4 regions of the Streptomyces sp. NPDC056480 genome follow, and region 1 is predicted to be linked to each of the others. Evidence: riboswitches for the same ligand, from Rfam matches in the RefSeq annotation. Region 1 holds a riboswitch; each other region holds the start of a gene.
What was found. Region 1 has a riboswitch for cobalamin ahead of ACFQ79_RS08855 (ABC transporter substrate-binding protein). Riboswitches for the same ligand answer to the same signal wherever they lie in the genome.
Positions count from the first base shown of each region.

Region 2: it holds a riboswitch for cobalamin, as region 1 does, so the genes downstream of both, ACFQ79_RS20310 (energy-coupling factor ABC transporter permease) here and ACFQ79_RS08855 (ABC transporter substrate-binding protein) in region 1, are expected to answer to the same signal.
Region 3: it holds a riboswitch for cobalamin, as region 1 does, so the genes downstream of both, metE (5-methyltetrahydropteroyltriglutamate--homocysteine S-methyltransferase) here and ACFQ79_RS08855 (ABC transporter substrate-binding protein) in region 1, are expected to answer to the same signal.
Region 4: it holds a riboswitch for cobalamin, as region 1 does, so the genes downstream of both, ACFQ79_RS04775 (CoA-acylating methylmalonate-semialdehyde dehydrogenase) here and ACFQ79_RS08855 (ABC transporter substrate-binding protein) in region 1, are expected to answer to the same signal.

Region 1 is NZ_JBHTSA010000012.1:110,414-114,096, reverse strand. It holds gene ACFQ79_RS08860 (FecCD family ABC transporter permease) at 1-621, opposite strand, end outside; gene ACFQ79_RS08855 (ABC transporter substrate-binding protein) at 618-1,607, opposite strand; cobalamin riboswitch at 1,649-1,782, opposite strand; gene ACFQ79_RS08850 (Mov34/MPN/PAD-1 family protein) at 1,776-2,204, opposite strand; gene ACFQ79_RS08845 (amino acid permease) at 2,328-3,683, opposite strand, start outside.
Region 2 is NZ_JBHTSA010000043.1:40,080-43,762, reverse strand. It holds gene ACFQ79_RS20325 (energy-coupling factor ABC transporter ATP-binding protein) at 1-236, opposite strand, end outside; gene cbiQ (cobalt ECF transporter T component CbiQ) at 233-982, opposite strand; gene ACFQ79_RS20315 (energy-coupling factor ABC transporter substrate-binding protein) at 989-1,405, opposite strand; gene ACFQ79_RS20310 (energy-coupling factor ABC transporter permease) at 1,402-2,100, opposite strand; cobalamin riboswitch at 2,129-2,336, opposite strand; gene ACFQ79_RS20305 (PTS-dependent dihydroxyacetone kinase phosphotransferase subunit DhaM) at 2,437-2,883, opposite strand; gene dhaL (dihydroxyacetone kinase subunit DhaL) at 2,913-3,548, opposite strand; gene dhaK (dihydroxyacetone kinase subunit DhaK) at 3,575-3,683, opposite strand, start outside.
Region 3 is NZ_JBHTSA010000005.1:171,424-175,106, forward strand. It holds gene ACFQ79_RS04740 (ATP-binding protein) at 1-290, shown strand, start outside; gene ACFQ79_RS04745 (UBP-type zinc finger domain-containing protein) at 287-640, shown strand; cobalamin riboswitch at 709-933, shown strand; gene metE (5-methyltetrahydropteroyltriglutamate--homocysteine S-methyltransferase) at 1,095-3,419, shown strand; gene ACFQ79_RS04755 (enoyl-CoA hydratase) at 3,476-3,683, opposite strand, start outside.
Region 4 is NZ_JBHTSA010000005.1:179,379-183,061, reverse strand. It holds gene ACFQ79_RS04785 (LysR family transcriptional regulator) at 1-678, opposite strand, end outside; gene ACFQ79_RS04780 (aminotransferase class I/II-fold pyridoxal phosphate-dependent enzyme) at 751-2,250, shown strand; cobalamin riboswitch at 2,304-2,483, shown strand; gene ACFQ79_RS04775 (CoA-acylating methylmalonate-semialdehyde dehydrogenase) at 2,714-3,683, shown strand, end outside.

The DNA of each region.
Region 1 (3,683 bases):
GAGCAGGGCGCCCGCGAAGGCGCCGGCGGGCAGGGCGAGCGTGGTGGTCACGCCGCCCACGAGGCCCACTCCCCCGCCGGCGACCAGGACGAGGACGGCTCCGGCGGAGGCGCCGGAGGAGATCCCGAGGAGGAAGGGGTCGGCGAGCCGGTTGCGGACGAGGGCCTGGAGGACGGCGCCGACGACGGCGAGCCCGGCGCCGACGACCGCGCCGAGCAGGACCCGGGGCAGCCGTACGTCGAGGACGATCGTGCGGAACGGGGAGGGGTCGGCGGCGCGTCCGGTGAGGGCGTCGAGGACCTGACCGGGCGGGATGCGGACGGAGCCGAGGGCGAGCGAGGCGAGGGCCGCGGCGGCGAGGGCGAGGACCAGTCCGGCGACGACGACCGCGTACCGCAGACTCCCACCACCGGCCCGCCCGGCCGGACCGGAGCGAGAGTCACGGGCCCGCCCGGGCCACTCGGGCCCGACGGACCGCGCGGGTCCGGTGGGCGACTCGGGCCCGACGGACCGCGCGGGGTCGGTGGTGGGGGTGTCCGGGGGTTCGGGGGTCGGTGGGATGCGTGGCGGGGCGGGCGGCTCTCCCGGGGATGCGCCCGTGGTGCGGGCCTCCGCGTTCATCGGGCCGGGTGGAGCTGGGCCGCCAGCTTGTCGACGGCCGCGGGGACGCGGACGCCGAGGACGGTGTCGGAGAGCGGCATCACGGCGAACCGGCGGTTCTTGATCGCGGGGACGTCCTTGAGGGCCGGGTCGTCGATGAGCCGCTTCTTCTTCTGTTCGACGGTGGTGGAGCCGTAGTCGTAGATGACGACGACCTCGGGCCTGCGGGCGACGACCTGCTCCCAGGTGGCGTCGCCGAAGGCCTTGTCGAGGTCGGAGAAGACGTTCCGGCCTCCGGCGCGGGTGATGAGTTCGTTGCCGATGCCCTTGCCGCCCGCGGTGAAGGCGGTCTTGTCGCCGCTGTCGTAGACGAAGACGGAGACGGGCGCGGTGCCCTTGAGGCGCTTCTCGGTGGCGGCGACGGTGGTCCGCGCCTCGCCGACCCACTTCTCGGCCCGGTCGGGGACGCCGAACGTCCGTCCGATCTCGCCGACTTCGCGGTAGAGGTCGTCGACGGAGGGCGAACCGGACGGGCAGTACTCGGTGTTGAGCCGGGTGTCGATGCCCGCGCGCTTCAGGTCGTCGCGGCTGCGGCCGTCCTTGCCCGAGAAGGCGGAGGAGTAACCGCCGTAGACGAAGTCGGGGTTCGCGGCGAGCAGGGCCTCCTTGGAGGGGTACTCCTTCGCGAGGACGGGGACGGAGTCGTACGCCTTCTTGTAGGCGGGGAGGATCGCGTCGTCGAGGTAGGCGGTGCCGACGAGGGACTTCTCCAGGCCGAGGGCGAGCATGACCTCGGTGACGTGCTGGTTCATGGTGACCGCGCGCTGCGGCGGGGCCTTGAAGGTCGTCTTCACACCGCAGTTGGAGACGGTGTACGGGAATCCCGGGGCGGCCTCGGCCGCGGGGGTCTCCTTCGCGGGGGCCGAGCAGGCGGCGAGCAGCGGGAGCAGGGCGGCGGCGGACAGCAGGGGCGCCAGGGGCAGCCGGGTGCGGCGGGGCCGGGACATGACGGAACGTGCCTCCTCCGGGGATTTCCACGTCCCCGATCGGTGGTGAGAAGGCGGCAGGTCAGTTCCTGGCTTCCGTCTCCCGGAGGAGGCGGTCACAGTGGCGGGACCGTGCCGGATTCGCACCGGCTTCCTGGGTCCTGCCGCCCGTAGGTCCCGGTCAGTGTCTCAGGCGTCGTACTCCTCGACGACCTTGACCTCTTCCTCGGTCACGACGCCCTCGACGATGGCGAAGGAGCGGAACTGGAAGGGGCCGGCGCCGTCGCTGTCCGCGGTGGAGACGAGGACGTAGTGGGCCTGGGGCTCGTTGGCGTACGAGATGTCCGTGCGGGACGGGTAGGCCTCGGTCGCGGTGTGCGAGTGGTAGACGATGACGGGCTCCTCGTCCCGGTCGTCCATCTCGCGGTAGAGCTTGAGCAGGTCCGCGGAGTCGAACTCGTAGAAGGTGGGCGAGCGGGCGGCGTTGAGCATGGGGATGAACCGCTCGGGGCGGCCGGTGCCGACCGGGCCCGCGACCACGCCGCAGGCCTCGTCGGGGTGGTCCGCGCGCGAGTGTTTCACGATCTGGTCGTACAGGGCCCGGGTGATGGTCAGCATGCCGACAGGATAAGCCGACGGGCCGTTCCGTACCGGGGAGTGGTACGGAACGGCCCGTATGCCGAGACGATCGAGGTCAGGGCCGTTTGGGGACGGCCCGGGGCGATCGCCCGTGGGGTCCGGTCAGGACCGCTTGACGAAGGCGGCGCCCTCGGGGTTGCGGGACTTCAGGACCAGGTAGGAGACGCCGAGGATGAGACCCCAGACCGGGGCGGCGTACAGCGAGACCCGGGCGCCCTCGTCGATGCCCATCATCACGATGACCATGCCGATGAAGAGCAGCGCGAACCAGCTGGTGTACGGGGCTCCCGGGGCCTTGAAGGTGGACTCGGGGAGCTCGCCGCGGTTGGCCTTGGCCCGGTAGCGGATCTGGCAGACCAGGATCATGATCCAGGCCCACATGCCGGAGATGGTGGCGAAGGAGACGACGTACTCGAAGGCCTTGCCGGGGGCGACGTAGTTGATCCAGACGCCGACCAGCATCAGCGAGGCGGAGAAGGTCAGGCCGAGCAGCGGGGTGCCGCTCTTGGTGAGCTTGGTGAAGACCTTCGGGCCCTGGCCGTTGAGCGCGAGGTCGCGCAGCATGCGGCCGGTGGAGTACATGCCCGAGTTGCAGGAGGAGAGGGCGGCGGTCAGCACCACGAAGTTGACGATGGCGGCGCCGACGCCGAGGCCCATCTTCTCGAAGGCGGCGACGAACGGGGAGACACCCGGCTGGAACTCGGTCCACGGGACGACCGACAGGATCATGATCAGCGCGCCGACGTAGAAGACGGCGATGCGCCACGGCACGGTGTTGATGGCCTTGGGCAGGACGGTCTTCGGGTCCTTGGACTCGCCGGCGGTGACGCCGACCAGCTCGACCGCGAGGAACGCGAACATGACGATCTGCAGGGTCATCAGCGTGTTGCCGATGCCGGTGGGGAAGAAGCCGCCCTGGTCCCACAGGTGGGTCACGGAGGCGGTGTCCCCGGCGTCGGAGAAGCCGATGGTGAGGATGCCGGCGCAGATCAGGATCATGCCGATGATGGCGGTGACCTTGACCATGGAGAACCAGAACTCCAGCTCACCGAAGAGCTTCACGGAGATCAGGTTGGCGCCGTAGAGGATCACGGTGAAGACCAGTGCGGAGATCCACTGCGGGATGTCCCACCAGTACGTCATGTAGGTGGCCGCGGCGGTGACTTCGGTGATGCCGGTGACGACCCAGAAGAGCCAGTACGTCCAGCCGGTCACGAAGCCCCAGAACGGGCCGACGAACTCCCGTGCGTACTCCGCGAAGGAGCCCGACACGGGGCGGTACATGAGGAGCTCGCCGAGGGCGCGCATGATGAAGAAGATGACCAGGCCCGCGATGGCGTACGCGAGGATCAGGCTGGGCCCCGCCTTGGCGATGGCCTTGCCGGCGCCGAGGAAGAGGCCGGTGCCGATGGCGCCGCCGATCGCGATCATCTGGATCTGCCGGGCGCCGAGGCCACG
Region 2 (3,683 bases), on a different contig from region 1:
AGCCCCTTCCGGTCGTGCGCCACCTCCGTACCGTCCAGACGCAGCGACCCGCTCACGCACCGCAGCCCGCCGCTGAGCAGGCGCAGCAGCGTCGTCTTGCCGCTGCCGTTGCGCCCGAGCAGCGCGACCGCCCGCCCCTCCGCGACGGCGAAGTCCACGCCGGACAGGACCGGGGGCCCGTCCTCGTAGGCGAAGCCGGCGTGCACCAGTTCCACGACAGGGGTCGGAGACGTCACGGAAGGAGCCTTTCCAGTACGAGGGTGAGGGCGACGAGTCCGGCGAGCAGCACGCCCGTCGCGGCGAGGAACGGGCGGGAGAGCGCGCACGCGGGCACCAGGACCCGCAATGTCCCGTCGTACCCGCGCCCGGCGAGCCCCGACTGGAGGCGCTGCGCCCGGTCGAAGGCCCGGACGAACGTGGTCGCACCGAGGCCGGCGAGGGAACGCCAGGTCGCGGCACGCGTGGTGTGCCCGAGCCGGGACGCCTGCGCCTGCCGGATCTTGGACATCGCGTCGAGGAGCAGGAAGATCATCCGGTACATCACCAGCGCCACGTCCACCACCGGCGCCGGCACCCCCGCCCGTACCAGCCGGGGCAGGACGTCGGACACCGGCGTCGTGAACGCGAAGAGCAGCACTCCGAGCGACGCCGAAGCGGTCCGCAGCAGCAACTCGCCCGCGTGCGTCGGGCCGTCGGGCGCGAGCGCCACCAGCCCCCGGGAGCCGCCCACCTCGAAGAGCAGCGGAATCGCGCCCGTGACACAGAAGCCGAGCGGGATGCGGAACGCCCGCCACAGGGCCCGGCCCGGCACACCGGCCGGACCGAGCAGCACCGTGAGCGTGGCCGCCGCGACGAGGACCGCGCCCGGCCACGGCGGCAGACCGACCGCGCACAGGGTGAGACCGAAGCCGAGGAGTGCCTTCTCGGCGGGATGGCGGCGGCGCCAGCGACTGCTGTGCGCCGCCGCGTCTATCGGCAGCATCGGCGACTACGCGCCCGGCCCGCCGGCGGACCCGCCACCCGGGCCGCCCTCGTGGTCCGCGGTCACGGTCGCGGTCGGGATCGCGGCCGAGGCATCGGCATCGGCCGGCCCGGCCGCCCCGGCCCGCGCCGCCCCCTGCCGCCGGCCGCGCCGCAGACCGAAGTAGTACGCCAGGACACCGGCGCCGAGGGCGGCCTGCAGGGCGAACAGCGCCGACTCGATCTCCCCGGACGGCGGCTCGTAGAGCGGGCTGAACCACGGCTCGTAGTCCGGCTGGAGTTCCGTGATCGCGGTCTCGGCCTCCGCGTCGGCCCCGGCGAAGGGCTCCTCCTTGTGGTCCCCGAGCCCCAGCGCGAGCGGCAGGACCGCGAGCGCGGCGACGACGAGCAGCAGCAGGGCGTTGATCTTCGTGTTCCGGTTCATCGCGCGGCCGCCTCCTCGCGTCGCTCCGACGTGCGTCCGGTGAGGACGCCGAGCCGGATCAGGTCGCCCTTGCTGGACTGGGTGAGCAGCCGCATCACGAGCACGGTGAGCAGGCCCTCGCTGACCGCGAGCGGAATCTGCGTGACGGCGAAGATCCCGCCGAACTTGGCGAGCGCGCCGGGGATGCCGCTGCCCGGGTCGGGGAAGGCGAGCGCCAGCTGGACGCTGGTCACGCAGTACGTGGACAGGTCGGCGACGAACGCGCCGAAGAAGACGGCGACCATCAGCGGGGCACCGAACCGGCGCAACAGGACGAAGGCCCCGTATCCCGCCCAGGGCCCCACGATCGCCATGGAGAAGACGTTCGCGCCGAGCGTGGTCAGCCCGCCGTGGGCGAGCAGCAGGGCCTGGAAGAGCAGGGTGATCGTCCCCAGGACCGCCATGATCGGCGGCCGGAACAGGATGGCACCCAGGCCCGTACCGGTTGGATGGGAGCAACTGCCGGTGACCGAGGGCAACTTGAGTGCCGACAGGACGAACGTGAAGGCGCCGGCGGCGCCGAGCAACAGGGTGGACTCAGGATTCGACCGCACCTCGCGGGTCAGCGCGCGGACCCCGTGGACGACGAACGGCGCGGACGCGACGCCCCAGGCGGCCGCGTGCACAGGGGGCAGATACCCCTCGGCTATATGCATGGTTGGGAGACCCTCTCCAGCACCTCGTGGATGGACAACGCACCCTGGCCGGTCTCCTGGCTGACGGTCATTCCGCCCGACTCCGCCTTCCCACACCACGACGGTCTCCCGACGTGGTCCAGTGGCTTCCCCGAGGGTGTTCCCCGCGGGGGTGGAGCCGGACCTCCCGATCACAGTGGCGAGGGCCGCACCGGTACTGCACCGGTTTCCCGTACACCAAGGCCCTGCGACATTAGTGCGTTGACCTGCTGGATCACAACACGGTCGCCACCGGGTGCGGCCCCACGCTCACTCCCCGAAGTCACCCCGCGGTCACTCCTGCGGTCACTCCTGCGGTCACGCCTTGCGGTAGGCGTACGCCTCCGACGCCGCGGCCGCCACGGCGTCGAGGTCCCCGCCCGCGCTCGCCGTGACCAGGGCGGCGACCGCGCCCTCGACGAACGGCGCGTCCACGAGCCGGGAACCCTCGGGAAGTTCGTCGCCCTCGGCGAGGAGGGCCTTCACGGTGAGTACCGCGCTCCCCAGATCGACGAGGATCGCCACACCGGCGCCCCGGTCGACGGCCTTCGCCGCCTCGGCGATCAGCTCGGAACTCGTCCCGAGACCGCCATCCGGGGTCCCGCCGGCCGGGAGGATCGGGGCGAGGCCCCCGCCACCGGCGAGCCCCCGTGCCAGCTCGGCCACGGCGGTCGCGACGGCGGCGCTGTGCGAGACGAGCACGATGCCGACGGACTTGGCCCCGGCCCCGGCCCCGGCCCCGAAACCGGTCGACCCGGGGGCGATCCCACCCGATCCCGTCCCGCTCGCGGTGCTCACGAGGCTGCCTTCGTGCCCGGGGTCCCCGTACGTGCGATCTCGTCGAGCGCGGCGAACAGCAGCGCCGAGGACGTGGCCCCGGGATCCTGGTGTCCCACCGACCGCTCGCCCAGATAGCTGGCCCTGCCCTTGCGTGCCCGCAGGGGTACGGTCGCGAGGGCGCCCTCCTCGGCCGCCGTTCGGGCCGCGCCGAACGAGTCCCGCAGCGCCTCGACGGCCGGCACGAGCGCGTCGAGCATCGTCTTGTCGCCCACCTGCGCGCCGCCCAGCTGGGACACCGCGGCCACGCCGGAGCCGAGCGCCTCCGCCAGCTGCTCGCGGGTGACGCGCTCGTCGTCGCCGAGCGTCTTGCCGGTACGGCGGAGCAGCGTGCCGTACAGCGGTCCCGAAGCGCCGCCCACGGTGGAGATCAGCTGCCGCCCGGCGGTGGCGAGCACGGCGCCCGGCGTCGCGGGCGGGTCCTTGGCCAGGGTCTCGGTCACGGCGGCGAAGCCACGCTTGAGATTGGCGCCGTGGTCGGCGTCGCCGATCGCCGAGTCGAGTTCGGTGAGCCGGTCCGCCTCGCGGTCGACGGCCTCGGCCACAGCGGCCAGCCAGCGGACGAGGAAGTCGGCGTCGAAGGTCTGCGTCATGTCGGTCCCCTCTTCTCTCGCTCTGCTCACCGGCCCCAGCGCAGCGCGGGCGTCTCCACGGGCGCGTCCCAGAGGCGCAGGAGCTCCTCGTCCACCTCGCACAGGGTCACGGAGCAGCCGGCCATGTCGAGCGAG
Region 3 (3,683 bases), on a different contig from region 1:
CGGCCCGGGAGGGCGACCGGCTGCTCGTGGAGTTCCGCGACACGGGCCCCGGCGTCCCCGAGGAGATCCGCAGCCGCATCTTCGACCCCTTCTTCACGACCAAGCCGGTCGGCGAGGGCACCGGTCTCGGCCTCGACATCTCCTGGCGGATCGTCGTGAGCAAGCACCACGGAAGCCTCCAGGTCGAGTCCGTCCCGGGCGACACCCGGTTCCAGGTACTGCTGCCCCTGACCGCCGCCGACCCTACGGATACCCCTGACACCACTGACACCGCGGAGGAGCGCTCATGACCGAGATCGAGGGAATCGACCCGAGCGTCCCGCCCGCCGGCCCCGGCTGCGGGGACTGCGACGCGGTGGGCGGCTGGTGGTTCCACCTTCGGCGCTGCGCCCAGTGCGGGCACATCGGCTGCTGCGACTCCTCCCCGGCCCAGCACGCCACCGCGCACTGGAAGTCCACCGGGCATCCCCTCGTCCAGAGCTTCGAGCCGGGCGAGAGCTGGTTCTGGAACTACGCCACCGACGACCTGTACGACGCGGGTCCCGCCCTGGCCCCGCCGGACGGCCACCCCGCCGGCCAGCCGGCCCCCGGCCCGGCCGACCGCGTCCCGCAGGACTGGCGGCAACACCTCCACCGATGAAGGCCGCCGAAGTGCGGTCGTCGCGTTCCGGCATGCGGTCAGGGGTGTGCGGTAGGCCCTCGTCCGCCTAAGGTGGCCGTGCAGCTGGTTCGCCCCGTCCGCCAGGCGGGATGCGTCGTAAGAGGGAACCCGGTGGGAATCCGGGACTGCCCCGCAGCGGTGAGCGGGAACGACCGCCGTCATACGCACTGGGCCCGGACGGGTCTGGGAAGCGACGGCCAGTAGGTGCCCTCCGGTCGATCCGGAGAGCGTGCCCGCGAGTCCGAAGACCTGCCCGTTGCCCGCGCGCGGACGATTCCGTGTGCGGAGATCCCGGTGACCTCGTGGGCGGGTCGGCGCGCATATCGAGCGGCACGTGCGGCTTCCCGCGTCGTGGTCCGCCGGTCTGTCCGTTCCTTCGCGTCCGCGTCCCGTCTCCGGGGCGCTCAGGACACATCTCGCGAAGGAGAGTTCCGTGACACCGAAGCCCGCGGCCGCGGCAGTACGAGCCACCGTGTACGGGTACCCCCGCCAGGGGGAGAACCGTGAGCTGAAGAAGGCCGTCGAGGGGTACTGGAAGGGCCGTGTCGACGCCGGCGCGCTCCGGGAGACCGCGGCCGAGCTGCGCCGGTCGAACTGGCGGCAGCTGACCGAGGCCGGTCTCCACGAGGTGCCGACCGGTGACTTCTCGTACTACGACCACGTCCTGGACACCAGCGTGATGGTCGGCGCCGTCCCCGACCGGCACCGTGCGGCCGTCGAGACGGACGCGCTCGACGGGTACTTCGCGATGGCCCGCGGCACCCAGGACGTCGCGCCGCTGGAGATGACCAAGTGGTTCGACACCAACTACCACTACCTGGTGCCCGAGCTGGGACCCGACACCGTGTTCACCGCCGACTCCCGCAAGCAGGTCGCCGAGCTGAAGGAGGCCCTCGCGCTCGGCCATGCCGCCCGGCCGGTGCTCGTCGGCCCCGTCACCTACCTGCTGCTCGCCAAGCCCGCGCAGGGCGCGGCTCCGGACTTCGAGCCGCTGACCCTGCTGGACCGTCTGCTGCCGGTGTACGCGGAGGTGCTCGCCGATCTCCGCGCGGCCGGGGCCGCCTGGGTGCAGCTGGACGAGCCCGCGCTGGTGCAGGACCGGACACCGGCGGAGCTCGACGCCGTCGCCCGCGCCTACCGTCGACTGGGCGGCGCCACCGACCGACCGAAGCTGCTCGTCGCCTCCTACTTCGGGCGGCTCGGGGACGCCCTGGGCGTGCTGGCCAAGGCGCCGGTCGAAGGGCTCGCCCTCGACTTCACGGACTCGGGCGCCGCCAACCTGGACGACCTCGCCGGCGTCGGCGGGCTGCCCGGCAAGCGCCTGGTGGCGGGTGTCGTCAATGGACGCAACGTCTGGATCAACGACTACCAGAAGTCCCTGGGGACCCTCGGTACCCTCCTCGGGCTCGCCGATCGGGTGGACGTCGCCGCCTCCTGCTCCCTGTTGCACGTGCCGATCGACGCCGCCGCCGAGCGGGAGATCGATCCGCAGATCGCCCGCTGGCTCGCGTTCGCCCGCCAGAAGACCGCGGAGATCGCCGTCCTGGCGCGCGGGCTCGCCCAGGGCACGGACGCCGTCGCGGCCGAACTCGCCGCGAACCGCGCCGATCTGGCGTCCCGAGCCGGGTCCGCGCTCACCCGGGACCCCGCCGTGCGGGCCCGTGCCGCCGCCATCACCGACGCCGACGGGCGGCGCTCGCAGCCGTACCCGGTACGGACCGTGGCCCAGCGGGCCCAGCTGGGCCTTCCGCTGCTGCCGACGACGACCATCGGTTCGTTCCCGCAGACGGGCGAGCTGCGCGTCGCGCGGGCCGATCTGCGGGCCGGCCGGATCGACGCCGCCGGTTACGAGGAGCGGATCAAGGACGAGATCCGCGAGGTCCTCTCCTTCCAGGAGAAGACGGGGATCGACGTCCTGGTGCACGGCGAGCCCGAACGCAACGACATGGTGCAGTACTTCGCCGAGCAGCTCACCGGCTATCTGGCCACCGAGCACGGCTGGGTCCAGTCCTACGGCACCCGCTACGTGCGGCCGCCGGTCCTGGCCGGGGACATCTCCCGCCCCGAGCCGATGACCGTGCGCTGGACGACGTACGCACAGGCGCAGACGTCGAAACCGGTCAAGGGCATGCTGACCGGTCCGGTGACCATGCTCGCCTGGTCCTTCGTACGGGACGACCAGCCGCTCGGGGACACCGCGCGGCAGGTGGCGCTCGCGCTGCGCGACGAGGTGAACGACCTGGAGGCGGCCGGGACTTCGGTGATCCAGGTCGACGAACCCGCGCTGCGCGAGACGCTTCCGCTGCGCACCGCCGAGCACGCCGCCTATCTGGCCTGGGCGACCGAGTCCTTCCGCCTCACCACCAGCGGCGTGCGGCCGGACACCCAGATCCACACCCACATGTGCTACGCCGAGTTCGGGGACATCGTCCGGGCCATCGACGACCTCGACGCGGACGTCATCAGCCTGGAGGCGGCCCGCTCCCACATGCAGGTCGCCGACGAACTCGCCGAGCACGGCTACCCCCGCGAGGCCGGACCCGGCGTCTGGGACATCCACTCCCCGCGCGTCCCGAGCGCCGGGGAGGCGGCCGCCCTTCTCCGCAAGGGACTTGAGGCCATCCCCGCCGAGCGCCTCTGGGTCAACCCCGACTGCGGGCTGAAGACCCGCGGCTGGCCGGAGACCCGGGCCTCGCTGGAGAACCTCGTCGCGGCCGCCCGTGAGGTGCGCGCGGAACTGGCCTCCGGGAGGCCCTGATCCCGTGGGTCCGGGCCGGGCGCCGTCGGCGCCCGGCCCGGGCACGGGGCCGTCCGTCAGCGGTGGGTGAAGTCCGGGCGCCGCTTGTCCACGAAGGCGGACATGCCCTCCTTCTGGTCGGCGGTCGCGAACACCGCGTGGAACAGCCGGCGTTCGAAGCGGACGCCCTCGGCCAAGGTGGTCTCGAAGGCGCGGTCGACGGCCTCCTTGGCCATCATGGCGACCGGCTTCGACATCCCGGCGACGGTCTCGGCGACAGCGAGG
Region 4 (3,683 bases), on a different contig from region 1:
GGTACGCAGCGCATGCAGCGGCTCGAACCCCTCCTGGCCGCAGGCCCACGCCAGTACACGATCGCACGGGTCGTGCGGGTCGGCGGCGCCCACCCACGCCGCGTCGCGCAGATCGGCGAGCGGGACCCGGTCCAGCGAGGCGCACGGGTGGTCCTCCGGCATGACCAGGAGGAGGGGATCGGACAGGAGCGGATGGACCTCGACCTCCTCCTCCAGGTCGAGGCGGTCGCCGGGCTGGGAGAAGACAAGGGCGGCCTGGAGCTCCCCGGCGCGCAACGCGCGCAGGAGCAGGGGGAGTTCGCCTTCGGTGAGCGAGATGTGGACGCCCTGCCGATGGAGGCGCTTGACCGCCGGCGCGAGCAGCAGGGCTCCGGCCGTCGGAAACGTGCCGATGTGGATGGTGCGCATGCCGCGCTCGGCGAGGTTGCGCACCTCGAGCTCGGCATGGCGGAGGCGTTCGAGCACGGCCTCGGCGTGCGGCAGCAGGGTCTCGCCGAGCTCGGTCAGGGTGGCGCCTCGCGGTCCGCGCTGGACGAGCCGGGCGTCGAAGTGCGCTTCCAGGGAGGCCAGGTGGTGGGTGATCGTCGGCTGGCTGTAGTGCAGCGCACGGCCGGCGGCGGCCAGTGATCCCTCCTGGGCGATGGAGCGGAGTACCTGGAGATGTCTCACGTCGAGCATATAGAGATCCTATGGAGGGTCCACGAAAAGTCCACCGTTCCTCAATGGCTTGAGGACTGTCACGCTCCCGGGGTGAACACGCGAACGACCGATCACCGCACCCCGATCCCCACCGATCCCGGCTCCGGCCAGCTGTCCGCCCCCTTCGCGGAGGCGGTGCTCGCCCATGCCGCACGGGACTGGCTCAGGCTGAACGTCCCCGGCCATGCCGCCGCCCCAGGATCGGACCTCGCCGGGTTCTTCGGCTCGCGGGTCACGGCCCTGGACTTCCCGCCGCTGCTCGACGGCATCGACCTCGGCGCGGACACCCCGCTCGACAAGGCGCTCGCGCTCGCCGCGGAAGCCTGGGGCGCCCGGCGCACCTGGTTCCTGACCAACGGCGCGTCGCAGGGCAACCAGATCGCCTCGATGGTGGCCCCCTCGCTGGGCCGCACGCTCGTCGTGCAGCGCAGCGTGCACTCCAGCGTGATCGACGGGCTCGTGCTCTCGGGCATGGACGCGGTCTTCGTCCAGCCTTCGGTCGACCGCGAGCAGGGCATCGCCCACGGCGTGACCGCCGCGGACGTGGCGGCGGCACTGGAGCGGACGCCCGACGCGGCCGCCGTGTACATCGTCTCCCCGAGCTACTTCGGCGCGGTCGCCGACGTGCGCGCCCTCGCGGACACCGCCCATGCCGCCGGAGTCCCCCTGATCGTCGACGAGGCATGGGGATCCCACTTCGGCTTCCACCCCGCGCTTCCCGCGGGCGCGCTCTCCCTGGGCGCGGACCTGGTGACGTCCAGTACGCACAAGCTCGCGGGCAGCCTGACGCAGTCGGCGATGCTGCACGTGGCGGAAGGCCCGTTCGCGGACCGGCTCGAAGCGCTGGTGGACCGGGCGTTCCGGCTGGTGCAGTCCACCTCGGCCAGTGCGCTGCTGACCGCGTCCCTGGATCTCGCGCGCAGGAGCCTGGTCACCGACGCCGTGGCGACGGCGGCGTCGGTCGAGGCCGCCGACGAGGTCCGGGGCGTCGTGCGGGCGCTCGGCCGGTTCAGGGTGGTGAGTGACGGCTTCCCCGCCTTCCCCGACATCGTCGGCTTCGATCCGCTGCGGATCGCCCTCGACACCCGCGCCGGCGGGATCACGGGCCACGAGGCCAGGCGGCTGCTCTTCCGGGACCACCGGGTGATGGTCGAGGTGGCGACCGACGCGGCGATCGTCGCCGTGATCGGCGCGGGCTTCGTCCCCGACACGGACCGGTTCCTCGAAGCCCTGCACACCCTGCCGTCGCCGCTCACCGGATCCGGCACCGACCCGGCGGCCGTGCCGCACCTGCCCGTACCCGGCCCCGCGAAGCTCACGGCCCGCGAGGCGTTTCTGAGCCCGACCCGGGTGCTGCCCGCGGAGCGGGCCGTCGGACGGATCTCCGCGGACACGCTGGCCGCGTACCCGCCCGGCATCCCCAACGTCCTGCCGGGCGAGGTCATCACAGCCGAGGTCGTGCGCTTCCTCCAGCGGACCGCGAGCGCACCGAACGGCCATGTCCGCGGGGCGCTCGACCTGAGCGTCACCAGGCTGCGCGTCGTCGACTGAGACGCCCGCCCCCCCGGGGTGGGGGGTGGACTTACTAGGACGTCCAACTATATGTTCGTGGACAAGCCCGCGGTGCAGGGAAGCCGGTGTGAATCCGGCGCGGTCCCGCCACTGTGACCGGGGAGTGTGCTCTTCAGCAGATGAGGCCACTGACGGAATCCATCCGTCGGGAAGGCCGGAGAGCGCGCGCTGATCCGGGAGTCAGGATACCGGCCGTGGGGTGTTCCGTGTTGTCCACGAGGATGGAGCAGACACGCATGGCACCGGTACGTGACCACGGCCCAGGTGATCCGGCGGAGTACCCGAACCCCGAGGCCCTGTCCTCGCGTTCGTGACTCGACGGAGGCGTCCTCGCCTCCCCCTGTCCCGCGGGAGGACCCGCGTGCGCGCACCCCGATCGGTGCCGTGCTCGCTCTCCTCGCCGCGCCCTCCTCGGATCCTCACCTGACGAGAGCAGGCTTCGATGGTCCGCGAACTCACCCATTTCATCGGCGGAAAGCACACCACCGGCACCTCCGGTCTCTTCGCCGACGTGTACGACCCCAACACCGGCGCGGTCCAGGCCAGGGTCCCCCTGGCCGGACGCGTCGACACCGAGGCGGCGATCGCCGACGCCGAGACGGCCCAGCAGGAGTGGGGCCGGTGGAATCCGCAGCGACGCGCACGCGTCCTGCTGCGCTTCCTCCAACTCGTCGAGGGCGAAAGGGACTCCCTGGCCCGGCTGCTCTCCGCCGAACACGGCAAGACCGTCGCCGACGCCCACGGCGATCTTCAACGCGGCCTGGAGGTGGTCGAGTTCGCCGCCGGGATCCCGCACCTCCTCAAGGGGGAGTTCACCGACAACGCAGGCACCGGCATCGACGTGCACTCGCTCCGCAGCCCACTGGGAGTCGTCGCCGGGATCACCCCCTTCAACTTCCCCGCGATGATCCCGCTGTGGAAGGCCGCACCGGCCCTGGCCTGCGGGAACGCGTTCATCCTCAAGCCGTCCGAGCGTGACCCCTCCGTACCCCTGCGGCTCGCCGAGCTGTTCCTGGAGGCCGGGCTCCCGCCCGGCGTGCTCAACGTCGTCAACGGCGGCAAGGAAGCCGTCGACACCCTCATCGAAGACCCCCGCGTCCAGGCCCTCGGCTTCGTCGGCTCCACCCCGATCGCGGCGCACATCTACGCCACCGCCGCCGCGCACGGCAAACGCGCCCAGTGCTTCGGCGGCGCCAAGAACCACATGATCGTGATGCCCGACGCCGACCTCGACCAGGCCGCCGACGCGCTGATCGGCGCCGGCTACGGGTCCGCCGGCGAGCGCTGCATGGCCATCTCCGTCGCCGTCCCGGTGGGGGAGGAGACCGCCGACGCGCTCGTCGCGAAGCTGAAGGAGCGCATCGCGGGCCTGCGGATCGGCACCTCCGACGACCCGGACGCGGACTTCGGTC